4 regions of the Spongiibacter sp. UBA1325 genome follow, and region 2 is predicted to be linked to each of the others. Evidence: predicted binding sites of a transcription regulator. Region 2 holds the regulator's gene; each other region holds the start of a gene.
The links. The regulator sigma-54, encoded in region 2, starts transcription at its own class of promoters, with help from an activator protein. The targets are predictions, from matches to a motif close to TGGCACANNNNTTGCNNT.
Positions count from the first base shown of each region.

Region 1 (3,119 bases), on a different contig from region 2:
GATATGAATATGCATTGCTCGTGCTTCGACCGTCGAATTTAGCTGGGCATGGTATCACTGCACCCGAGTAAGCTCTACGGCTGGCTTGCGCCTACCATTAATACGCTCAAGCAATAAAAAACCGGCCAGAGGCCGGCTATGACATTGCGCAAAAGCGGGCGCAACAGGGTTAAAACGCCGCGCCCAACCAAAACCATAACTTATCGGTATCGGCTGCCAGCTCATCGGCTGAGTAGGCGGCGTACTTCACTCCCACCGAATAGTGTTTGGCAAATTTTCGGCTGTACACCGCGTTAACTTCACTGCCGTAGGCATCGGCACCCGCGGCGTCATCGTCGGCGCGGTAGTCGTGATAAATCAGCGCCCACTTCCCACCGGCAAGACTGCCGCCCAGCGAGGCGTAACGGTCAACTAAACCCCCGGCCGGTGTTTTGAGAAAAATATCGGCCCAGCCGTTGAATTTATGCAGCGTCGCCAGGGGCGTGGCAAAGCCGTAGCTGCCGTCGTCACTGCCCAGTACTTCGTAGCCAACCTTCGCGGTTAAACCCGCGGCGGCGACCCCGGCTTCAAGCAGCATATACTCCGCATCGGCATCGAGCAGCGGCGTGTCGGCCCGCTGGCGAGCGAACTCAGCGTGGTATAGCAGCTTTGCCTCAGCCAGGGGCTTCGCCCCCTTCACGCTCACACCAGTGGTATCGAGACGATCTTCGCCCGCCTCATTCAGTTCCAACAAATAGGAATAGGCCGTCACCGTGCCCACCGCACTGTTGAAACGCAGGTTTAACAAGTGATCTTTGGCCTGTTTATCCGCCTGTTCGGCAAAGATGCCATTGCGCTGCCCCAAGTAGGCGTAGCTCAGCGACAATGCATCGTTGGCTTTATAGTTAAGTGAGATGCCATCAAAGGTCTGGCGATCCTGACGCCAACCCACGTGCCCAACAAATCGATGGCCATCGTAGGTGATGACCTGTCGCCCTAATTTGGCCGTTAGCCCACCGTGCTGGTAGCGCAGAAAGGCCTGATCCAGCTCGGTTGTTTCCGGGTCGGCAATCACCGAGTACTGCCCGGCTTTATACCCGGCTGGCGGCGCACTGAACTCGCCCTCTCCCGCGACGATGCGGCTATCCTCAAACTCCAGTTGCGCGGAAAAACCCTGATAGGCGGCGGTCTGATATCCCAGCCGGCTACGCAGGGTAAGGGCACTGGCATCATCCAGGGCATTGTCCTGGCTCACCGCTTCATAACGCAGCCTAAAGTCACCGTACACCTTGCCGTTTGCCAACGCGTCGGCAAGGGAATCGGCAAATGAGGTGGCTGGCAAGGTTGCCGCCACGGCTCCTAGCAGTACGGCGTTTGCAATAACTCTCATGCAGTTCTCTCCTACACTATTTTTTATCGGCCGACACAATGCCGGCAGCACCACGACCATCAGGCCGAATTGAGAACGCCGTTTATCTCTAACACCTATTATTGTGGGCATTCGGTTTGGGCGACGTCGCCCATCGCAGGGATATTTAGCAAGCGGTATGCCAGCCGCGGAGAGATCAAAAAAATTAATTTATTTTTATAATTTTCAATACGTTAGAGAAAAATAACTCGCTCAAAAAACCTAAAAAGCCAGAGCCGCCCCAAAACACGACGACGCGCCTTTAGCGGCGCCTCATAACAAGACGACCGCGCCCTAAAATATTGCCTGTAAATGTGTGCAAACGACTGGTTTGGCGCACCACAATACTGCATGCCGCCACGCTGCCCAGCAAAAGCCCTTCGCTATCGGCTCAAGCTCCATAGCAGCGCCACGAGCAAGACGGCGCTGACGCCCTGCCAAAACCGCAGGGGGTTGCGGTGAACCAAGGGCTGAAATTCCCTGGCCTGATAGCTGGGGTTGGGGTGATGAAGATCGTGCATAAACTCTGCGATGTCGTGATACCGCAGGTCGGGGTTAATACTCAACGCACGCTTTAGCGCGCGATCCATCCAATACGGAATATGCGGGTTGTAATCACTGGCAGAGACGTACTGCAGGCGCGAGTAATCACCAGCGCTGCGGCACTGCTCCAACTTGCCCTCATAGGGCAGGGTTCCACTGAGCATTTCAAAGGCCACGACAGCCAGGGAAAACTGGTCAGCCCGCGCACTCGGCGGTTTGCGCAATACGTGCTCCGGCGCTGAATACTGCGCGGTACCCAGAATATGATCACGCTCTAACGGCACCGCGATCTCAGCTAAGCCAGCCACATGGCAGCTGCCAAAGTCGATAATGCGCACCCTGCCATCACCGTCCATCATTACATTGTCGGGCTTAATATCTTGGTGGAGGGTATCGCGCCGATGCATCGCCTGCAGGCCCTTGGCCAACTGACTGAGCACCGCCACTGCCTCACTCACGGCCGATCGGTCGCGCGCGGCCATCCACTGCGCCAGCGACTGACCGGGAATATATTCAGCAAGGTAGTACAAACAGCTTGGACGCTGGGGCGGCTCAACCACCGACACAACAGCCGGATGCTCCAGTCGCTTGGCGATCCAGCTCTCCAGCACAAAGCGCTCGATGTAGGCCGGGTCATCCAAGTACAGCAATGACGGCGTTTTCATCACTAACTGTCGCTGGTTGCGAGTATCCACAACCCGATACAACTGGCTGCGCGGGCTGGCGTGAAGCTCTTCTTCAATGCGCAAACCGTCGACCACCGCACCCGGCGGCAGCGGCGGCGGGAATGGCAAGGCACTCAGCTGCTGATAAACATCGTCGGCATCGGCCAGCGGCAGCGCCTCTACACGCAGCAGCTGACAGCTGAGGTTATCCTTGCTGCCCGCGGCCAATGCATCGTCGATCAACTGCTCGCAGGCGGGCTCCAGCGCACCGGACGCCTCGGCAAGGCGCTGGCGAATCTGCTCGTCAGGCAGCACGTCGTGAATACCGTCGGTAGAAAGTAAAAACAGGTCCCCACAGCAGATATCGACTGAGCGATAGTCGACATCGAGATTGACGTCCAGCCCCATTGCCCGGGTCAAATAGGCGTGTTCCGGAGAGATTCGCCGAGCGTGGTCGCGCGTTAGCTGCTCCAGCGCGCCGTCGCGAAGCCGGTATATGCGGCTATCCCCCACATGGAACAAGT
Region 1 covers NZ_DBTD01000005.1:55,037-58,155, forward strand. The annotation lists gene mpl (UDP-N-acetylmuramate:L-alanyl-gamma-D-glutamyl-meso-diaminopimelate ligase) at 1-15, opposite strand, end outside; gene B3K78_RS05370 (alginate export family protein) at 170-1,369, opposite strand; gene B3K78_RS05375 (bifunctional protein-serine/threonine kinase/phosphatase) at 1,771-3,119, opposite strand, start outside.
Region 1: the regulator sigma-54 is predicted to act here: its motif matches at 1,515-1,532, upstream of B3K78_RS05370 (alginate export family protein).

Region 2 (3,119 bases):
AGGTAATCAAAGACGTCTCCCTGAGTATTAACAGCGGTGAAATAGTCGGCTTGTTGGGTCCCAACGGGGCAGGGAAAACAACCTGTTTTTACATGATCGTCGGCATCGTCAACGCCGACCGTGGCCGCATTCAGCTCGACGACAAAGACCTGACACCACTTTCCATCCAGGGTCGGGCCAAACACGGCGTCGGCTACCTCCCTCAGGAAGCATCCATATTTCGGAAGCTGAGCGTCGCTGACAACATCATGGCGATATTGGAGACCCGCAGCGACCTGAATCGCAAGCAACGCAAAGAAAAGCTCGATGCACTGCTACAAGAATTTCACATTGCCCATATTCGCCAATCGCCGGGTATGGCGCTCTCGGGCGGGGAACGGCGCAGAGTAGAAATTGCGCGAGCACTGGCCACCGAGCCCAGTTTTATTCTGCTCGACGAGCCCTTTGCCGGGGTAGACCCCATATCGGTGAACGATATTCAGCAAATTATTCGCCACCTGCAGGCGCGCGGCATCGGCGTCCTGATTACCGACCACAATGTGCGAGAAACCCTCGATATCTGCGAAAAAGCCTACATAGTTGGCGAAGGTCGCATCGTTGCTGAGGGCAATGCCGAGGCCGTACTCAACAACCAAATCGTGCGGGACATCTACCTCGGCGACACATTTACCCTTTGATCAAAAAATCGGCACAGCAATTGCTTTAAACGCCTATTGCAGCGGTGCGGCTGCGGGACTACACTGACCCTGAAGCATCGTCGTTTATGACTACATAACGGCATTTAATCCCTCAGGTATGGTTGTAGTAGAAGTCATTGCCTATGAAACAATCGCTCCAGCTAAAAGTCGGTCAGCAGCTGACCATGACGCCCCAGCTGCAACAGGCGATTCGTTTATTACAGCTCTCCACCCTCGACCTTCAACAGGAAATTCAGTCGGCACTGGACTCCAACCCCCTGCTGGAAGTAGAGGAAGACAGCGACAGCCCGGAACCCCAGAGCAGCAACAGCCAGAGCGAAAGTAACGCCAATGAGGCTGACAGCAAAACGACCTCTGCTGAGGAGGCGCCCAGCAACGACGCCGACAGTGAATGGGCCGAGCGCAGCGACATCCCCGAAGATTTGCCGGTAGACAGCCAGTGGGAAGACGTCTACCAAAGCTCTGCACCAAGCTCCTCCGCGGCCGGTAGCGCCGACGACGACTACAACAATGACTATCGCCACGGCAGCTCAGAGTCGCTCCAGGACCACCTGCGCTGGCAACTCAACCTCAGCCGGCTCTCAGAACTTGACCGCATCGTCGCCGATGCCATCATCGACGCGATCGATGAAAAGGGGCGGCTCACCGTCAGCCCCGAAGAGCTGGTGGACGCCTTCGACGACGACAATATCGAAATAGAAGAAGTGAATGCAGTCCTTCACCTCATCCAGCAGTTTGACCCCCCCGGTGTTGGCGGCCAGGACCTTCAAGAATGCTTGTTAATTCAACTTCGGCAGCTCTCCCCAGACACCCCATACCTGGCTGAAGCGCTGCAGATTGTCGAGCAGCACATGCCGCAGCTCGGCAACCGTGATTACAACCAAATCATGCGTCGCTGCCGGCTAAAAGAAGACCAACTGCGCGACACCCTGGCACTCATTCAAACGCTGAACCCCACTCCTGGTGACTGCGTGGGCAACGACGAAACAGAGTATGTGGTACCAGACGTATTCGTCAGCAAAAAAGAAGGCCGCTGGCTGGTTGAGTTAAACCCGGACATTGCCCCGAAAATACAAATTAACAGCCACTACGCATCGCTCGCCAAAGACAGCGGCACCAGCAGCGACAAAGACTATATTCGCGACAACCTACAGGAAGCGCGCTGGTTCATTAAAAGTCTGCAGAGCCGCAACGAAACACTGATGAAAGTCGCCACCAAAATTGTTGAGTATCAGCGCGGGTTCCTGGAGTACGGCGACGAAGCGATGAAACCGCTAGTGCTCCACGACATCGCCGATGCGGTGAGCATGCATGAATCGACGATCTCACGGGTTACCACGCAAAAATATATGCATACCCCGAGAGGCATCTACGAACTCAAATATTTTTTCTCCAGCCACGTCTCGACCGATACCGGAGGAGAATGCTCCTCCACGGCGATTCGTGCACTAATCAAAAAATTAATTGCCGCAGAAAATCCCAAAAAACCGCTAAGCGACAGCAAAATCACCCAACTGTTGGCCGAGCAAGGCATCAAAGTTGCCCGGCGAACCATTGCAAAGTACAGGGAATCACTAGTCATTCCGCCCTCTAACGAACGGAAAAGACTGGTCTAATAAGGCCCCAAAAGGCCCAAACAACGCGCCGGGAGGCGCCGGATGTTCTCAGCGATGAAGGAGCAAGATATGCAAATAACCGTCAGTGGTCACCATGTTGAAGTTACCCCGGCACTTCGCGATTACGTCAACAACAAACTCGCCAAGCTGCAACGGCACTTCGACAATATCACCAATACCGACGTTACCTTGTCAGTAGAAAAGCTGGTTCAAAAAGCTGAAGCCACCGTACATGTGGCCGGCGCCGATCTGTTCGCCACCTGTGAATCAGAGGATATGTACGCGGCCATCGACAGCCTCACCGACAAGCTCGATCGCCAGCTTATTAAACACAAGGAGAAAAACCTGGGCCACTAAAGGCCCGGGGATGTTCCGGAAACGTAAACATGACCCTTGATTCAATACTCAGCCCCGGACGTACCCACTGCGGTACGTCTGTGGGCAGCAAGAAACGCCTACTGGAACAAATTTCTATTTTTGTCAGTGAGGATAATGCGCAATTCAACGCCGACGAACTGTTCAACGAACTGCTCGCCCGCGAGCGACTCGGAAGCACCGGTATCGGGCACGGGGTTGCGATTCCCCACTGTCGCAGCCAGCAGTGCACCGAAATTACCGGCATGCTGCTTAAACTTGCCGAGCCTATCGACTTCGAAGCGATAGACGACCAACCCGTGGACTTAGTGTTTGCGTTGATCGTCCCTGCCGAAGCACACGACGAACACATTAAAGTGTTGGCAAGCTTGGCCAACGCCTTCAACGATGACGCTTTCCGCCAGCAGCTTCGCAGCGCAGACAGCGACAG
Region 2 covers NZ_DBTD01000001.1:27,871-30,989, reverse strand. The annotation lists gene lptB (LPS export ABC transporter ATP-binding protein) at 1-677, shown strand, start outside; gene B3K78_RS00155 (RNA polymerase factor sigma-54) at 821-2,314, shown strand; gene hpf (ribosome hibernation-promoting factor, HPF/YfiA family) at 2,384-2,671, shown strand; gene ptsN (PTS IIA-like nitrogen regulatory protein PtsN) at 2,701-3,119, shown strand, end outside.

Region 3 (3,119 bases), on a different contig from region 2:
ATGGGCGGTGGTAATAATCACCGGCAAACCGGGGTGGATGTCGCTGATGCGCGACAGCAGTTTTAGGCCATCGATACCCGGCATGCGGATGTCGCTGATCACCGCGTCGGGCACCCCCGACTCCAGCTGAGCAAGCAGGGCATCGCCATTTTCGAAGCTGCGGGTTTCAATGCCGGCCTGGTTGAGGGCTTTTTCGAGTACCCAGCGAATCGATTTGTCGTCGTCGGCAATCCATACGGTGTTGCTATAGCTCATCGGTTTTGCTCCACGGGTATAAACAGCGAAAACTCCGTGCGACCGGGTTCGCTGTGGCATTCAATAAGGCCTTGGTGATGGTTGAGAATGGACTGTGAGATCGACAGCCCAAGCCCAGAGCCGTCGGCGCGGCCGCTGATCATTGGCAGGAATATCGACGGAGCCAGGTCTTCGGGTATGCCCGGACCGTTATCGATAATGTCCACGCGGCACACCAGTCGGTGGCGGTGAGAGCCAATGGTAAATTGGCGCAGCGTTCTGCTGCGCAGGGTAATTTGTGCGCCGCCTTCAGGAGGGGATTGTTTCAGCGCCTGAAGGGCGTTGCGGACGATGTTGAGTACCGCCTGAATTAATTGCTCGCGATCGCCAATGATGTCCGGGATGCTGGGGTCGTAATCGCGGATGATGCTTAACTCGTCGCCTCCCTCAACTTCCACTAGCTGGCGCACGCGCTCCAGCACTTCATGGATATTGGTGGGCAGCTGGTTGGGCATCTTATTGGGCCCCAGCATATTGTCGACCAGGTTTCGCAGGCGGTCGGCCTCTTCGATAATGATGTTGGTGTAATCGTGCAGGCGCGGGTCGTCGAGTTCGCGTGCCAACAGCTGTGCCGCACCGCGCAAGCCGCCAAGCGGATTTTTCACTTCGTGGGCGATGCCGCGCAGCAGCGCTTTGCTGTTTTGCTGGGAAGATAGCAGGCCTTCTTCGCGACTGATGCGAAGTAGTCGATCCAGCGGCTGCAGCTCGATGATAAGAGACGTTCGCGGGTGTTCCACAATCGGCGTTACCGCGTAGTCCACCGTGATTTCGTCGCCGGAGCGCAGGGTTAATACTGTTTCCCGTTTAGTGAACGCCTCGCGGTTGTTGATGGCGTCCAACAGTTTCACAACGGTGTCTTCGTCTTCGTGAAAAAGGTGGGTGATGGCCTCGCCGTGGATGCGCTGGTCGGACACCGCCAGCAGTGACTCTGCCGCCGGGTTGATATAACTCACGGTGAGGTTGGGCTCGACCAGTAGGATCGCCGTTTTCAGGTTGTCGAGTATGTGGTGGTGCAAATTCGCTGGGGGCATGGGCTCGCCACTGTCTTCATTATGGTTCATTGCAAAGCAATAATTAGGCCAGTGCCCCGGAATGGGGGCGTTGTTATTGAGTGAGCGCCAATTGGGCGTTGTATATGGCGTGGCGCGGTGGTGCGTCGCTGGGGCTGGCCCCGCGATGGCGCGCAAGGCCGCCGCTATTGTCTTAGTGTGCACCAATATGGTGCTTGGTGTATAGCTTGGCTGGAGGGTCAGTTGTTTGGCCAGTGGGCCACGACTGAAACAGTGTCTCGACTCAGCTTTTCCCCGTTTGGGCCGAGGACTTCTGCGCTGATTTGGTGCCGGCCGCGGTTCAGGCGCTCAATGCGTGCAGAGGTGGCGCTTCCCCGGCTAAGGGTTTTGCCATTGACGGCGATGCGCAGGCTTTCGTCGCCGCGCAGGGGGCGCTGGAGCTTTACATTAACGGTGGTGGGAATGCGGCCATTGGGGAATACCTGGCCGTCGCGCGGCTGGATGATTTGTACCTTGATTGAGGCCGGTACGGGGGTGGCATGGCGGTCCAGCTTGGTCGGTGGTGGCGGCGACACAGCCGGCGTGGTGTTTACCGGGGGTAGATCGACCGGGCTGCCGCCGTCGCGGGGAGAGTCACTGTAAACGGTGCGACCCTGTTCGTCGGTATGACGATAGATTTCTGCATGCAGTGGGCTGCAGAGTACGCTCGCTACGCAAATAAGGCTCAGCAGACGATACATAAAAAGCCCTCGCTATCACTTTTCTGTAGTGTGCGACGAGTTGATAGGCGCGGCAAGGTTTAAAAAATGACAGGCAAAAAAAAGCCCGCCGAAGCGGGCTTTTTCGCACAAGGCGTATTAAACGCTGTAGTACATGTCGAACTCAACAGGGTGAGTTGTCATGTTCAGGCGCTCGATTTCCTCAGACTTCAGCTGGATGTAAGCATCGATCATGTCGTCGTCGAATACGCCGCCAGCGGTCAAGAAGGCGCGGTCTGCATCCAGTGCTTGCAGCGCTTGCTCAAGGCTAGACGCAACAGTCGGGATTTCAGCCGCTTCTTCTGCAGGCAGGTCGTACAGATCTTTGTCTGCCGCATCGCCAGGGTGGATCTTGTTCTGGATACCGTCAAGGCCAGCCATCAGCAGGGCCGCGAATGCCAGGTAGGGGTTCGCAGAGGGATCTGGGAAGCGAACTTCTACGCGGCGTGCTTTCGGGTTAGTGATGAATGGAATACGGATAGACGCTGAGCGGTTACGTGCTGAGTAAGCCAGCATAACCGGTGCTTCAAAGCCGGGAACCAGGCGCTTGTACGAGTTAGTAGACGCGTTGGCAAAGGCGTTGATCGCGCGAGCGTGCTTGATGATACCACCAATGTAGTACAGTGCTGTTTCAGACAGGCCGCCGTAAGCGTCGCCAGTAAACAGGTTTTGGCCGTCTTTGCTCAGTGACATGTGCACGTGCATACCGCTACCGTTGTCGCCGACAACTGGCTTGGGCATGAAAGTAGCGGTCTTGCCGTAGGCGTGAGCGACGTTGTGTACGCAGTACTTAAGTACCTGTACTTCGTCAGCTTTTTTCACAGCAGAGTTAGGGCCAACACCGATTTCACACTGACCAGCAGTACCTACTTCGTGGTGGTGTACTTCAACTTCCAGACCCATGTCGGTCATTGCGTTACACATTGCTGCGCGCAGGTCGTGCAGGCTGTCGACGGGTGGTACGGGGAAGTAACCGCCTTTAACGCCAGGACGGTGACCGGTGTTGCCTTCTTCGAAGCTGTTGCCAGAAACCCAGGCGGCTTCGTCAGAAGAAATC
Region 3 covers NZ_DBTD01000011.1:60,790-63,908, reverse strand. The annotation lists gene ntrC (nitrogen regulation protein NR(I)) at 1-255, opposite strand, end outside; gene glnL (nitrogen regulation protein NR(II)) at 252-1,325, opposite strand; gene B3K78_RS16105 (DUF4124 domain-containing protein) at 1,544-2,044, opposite strand; gene glnA (glutamate--ammonia ligase) at 2,162-3,119, opposite strand, start outside.
Region 3: the regulator sigma-54 is predicted to act here: its motif matches at 1,359-1,376, upstream of glnL (nitrogen regulation protein NR(II)).

Region 4 (3,119 bases), on a different contig from region 2:
GGCTAGCAAGCAAGTTAGCTAGCAGGGCTTCAGCTTGCTCACACAGGTGGCACGCCGAGGTGCCATACAGAGTTAATTCACGCATACTTGGTCCAAAAAAAAGCCCGGCAACTGCCGGGCTCCAGGTCAGGTGTTAGGCCATTATAAGTCGTATCCGACTTCGTTGTGGCCAGTAATGTCCAAACCTTCCGATTCCTCATCAGCGGTAACGCGCAGACCAATCAACTTATCGACCAGTTTAAACAGCGCAAAACTCACTACCGCGGTATAGGCAAAGGTCGACCCGATACCAATAAGCTGCACTTTCAGCTGCTCAACAATTGTCACGCCCTCGGCCAAGCCTTGACCACTGAAAATCCCCAGCTCACTGCTGGCAAAAATACCGGCGAGGAAGGTACCGAGAATACCGCCAACACCGTGCACGGGGAATACATCCAGTGAGTCATCAATTTTCAACACTTGCTTGATCCACAGCGTGCAATAGAAACAAATAACGCCTGCGCACAAACCAATCACCACCGCACCCGCTGGACCAACATACCCCGATGCTGGTGTGATGGTACCAAGCCCGGCCACCATACCGGTCACAGCGCCCAGCGCACTGGGTTTACCGTAACGCCACCATTCGACCAGTGACCAAGTGAGGCAGCCGGTTGCCGCTGACAGGTGGGTCACCAGCATTGCCATACCGGCGTCGCCATTGGCCGCCAGCGCGCTACCGGCATTGAAGCCAAACCAACCCACCCAGAGCATTCCCGCGCCGGTGAATGTCATCGTTAAGTTGTGGGGCGGTAAAGCAACATTGCCAAAGCCATTACGCGGCCCCATTACCATCGCCGCTACCAGCGCGGCCACGCCGGCGGTAATGTGCACAACCGTGCCCCCGGCAAAGTCGAGCAGCCCCATTTGGCCGAGCCAGCCACCACCCCATACCCAGTGGGTAATGGGCGCGTAAACGGCCAGCAGCCACAGTGCCGAAAACAGCATCACGGCAGAAAAGCGAATACGCTCAGCAAAACCGCCCACGATGAGTGCCGGTGTAATAATGGCGAATGTCATTTGGAACATTACAAACACCGTCTCGGGGATATCTCCCACCAAGCTGTCTTCCCCTACTCCGGCCAGAAGAACACGGCTGAGACCGCCGACAAAGTCGTTGCCATCAGAGAACGCCATGCTGTAGGCCACGGCAAACCACAACAGCGAGGCCACACAGGTGATACTAAAGCACTGCATCAGCACACTGAGGATGTTCTTACTGCGGACAAGACCGCCATAGAACAGTGCCAGCCCGGGTAAGGTCATGAAGAGAACCAATGCCGTGGACGTTAAAATCCACGCCGTATTCGCGCCATCGGCTTCTGCAGCGAGGCTGCTTTGCGGCAGCAATGCTGCCAATGCAACAAAAATGGGCAGAGCCGCCCGAACGACAGGAATTTTCATTTACTTTTCTCCAAACTTGCGCAACAAAACGCACTATTTATAAGCACAACCCAGCGAGGCAGCACCGTTAAGGTGCATGTTGACGCTAATTCGCAATGACATCGAATTAGCCCTCCCTCACCAGAAAGATATTTTTCATTTAATTTCAAATAGTTATCAATTTTCGGCAGCGACCGCGCAGTATTGCCCGCGCCGTTAATTACTACCGAAAGAGACCGCTGCCCCGCTTAAAAGCAATATCCATGCCCAAAATGGGGCGAGCGCACCATTTTCTTGCAAATTCGTTTTCAGTGACGGAGCGCGTGATAGGCCGAGGCATTCAAGCCCAGATAACGTAGAATAGGCCGCCAACAACGATAACAAGGAAGAACAGTGTGTTTTCCAAACCAACTGCCAGAGTCTTAGCGATTTTGGACTTGTTTATGAGCCACCCCAGCAAAGCCTACGGCTTAACCGAGCTGACGCGCATACTGGGCCTGAACAAGGCCACCTGCCACGCCATATTGAGCACCATGGCCCGCTACGGCTTTCTCGCCCAGGACAGTCGCAGTAAAGCCTATCGCTTGGGGCCAAGCATCGCCGCCGCCGGCATGTCAGCCTTTGCCCAGTTTCCCGTGCTTGAAGTGGCTCGCCCGCGACTGGAGGCGCTCAGTAAAGAGCTGCAGCTGGGCTGCGGCCTGATGGGACGAAGCGGCGACCAGCTCGTGCTGCTCACTAATTACGGCATCCCAGAGCGCCTGGAATTCCCTTTCCACCAAGGCCTGCGTCTGCCCAATGCCGCGCCATTAGGGGCCGCTTTTATCGCCTGGTCGTCACCGAACAAGCTGCAACAATGGTTAGATAGCGCTCAGGCACATTTGCCCGAGTGGGATGAAAACCTAGATAAACGACTGCGAATTTCCGTTATTGGCATACGTGCTCGCGGTTTTGAGGTGACCTTGATTAGCGAGGCAGAGGCCGCGCTGGAGCGGGAATTAGCCAAACCGAAAGAAAACTGGAGCCTTGAGGAAGTCGCTGAGCACGTGCAGCACTACCGGGAGTCGCTGTGCCGCAGCCACTACCACCTTGACCGTATTGAAGAGGGCCGCCAGTACCAGGTCGCCAATATTGCTGTGCCTATCTTCGCCAGTGGTGAAGAGCCGGAACTGGTGATTTCAGCGGGCAGTATTCGCCGCCCCGTGTCAGCGCAGGATATCCTTGCCATCGCCGACCGCCTAAAACTCGCGGCTAAAGAAATCAGCGAAGCCGCCACCGCAACCTTGAGCTACCCCCAGCCTGACCAGGATCCGCCGACCGCATGACCGAAGATCGCCAGCAATACCTCAAGAAAAAGCAATTTTTCCAACAGCTGCTCACTATTTACGGCCGTAAGCCGGTGCTCGAGGCGCTACAAAACCCACAAGTTCGCATTTATAAACTGCACTTGGCGGACAGCAATCGACGCGACGGCATCGTCAAAGAAATCGTAGACGCGGCGGAGCGCGAAGGGATTGAGGTCGCCTGGCACGAGCGCCGTGCCCTATCGCGGATATCGAAAAATGGCAAACAAGACCAGGGGGTTGCTGCGGACCTGCAGCTGAAGGCGTATCGGCCCTGTAGCGACATACCGGCAAGTCGCGACACCACTACTCGGCGTATCTATATCGCGCTCGATGGCGTTAACAACCCTCAAAACC
Region 4 covers NZ_DBTD01000003.1:161,971-165,089, reverse strand. The annotation lists gene B3K78_RS02185 (glutaredoxin family protein) at 1-85, opposite strand, end outside; gene B3K78_RS02180 (ammonium transporter) at 142-1,443, opposite strand; gene B3K78_RS02175 (IclR family transcriptional regulator) at 1,818-2,744, shown strand; gene rlmB (23S rRNA (guanosine(2251)-2'-O)-methyltransferase RlmB) at 2,741-3,119, shown strand, end outside.
Region 4: the regulator sigma-54 is predicted to act here: its motif matches at 1,674-1,691, upstream of B3K78_RS02180 (ammonium transporter).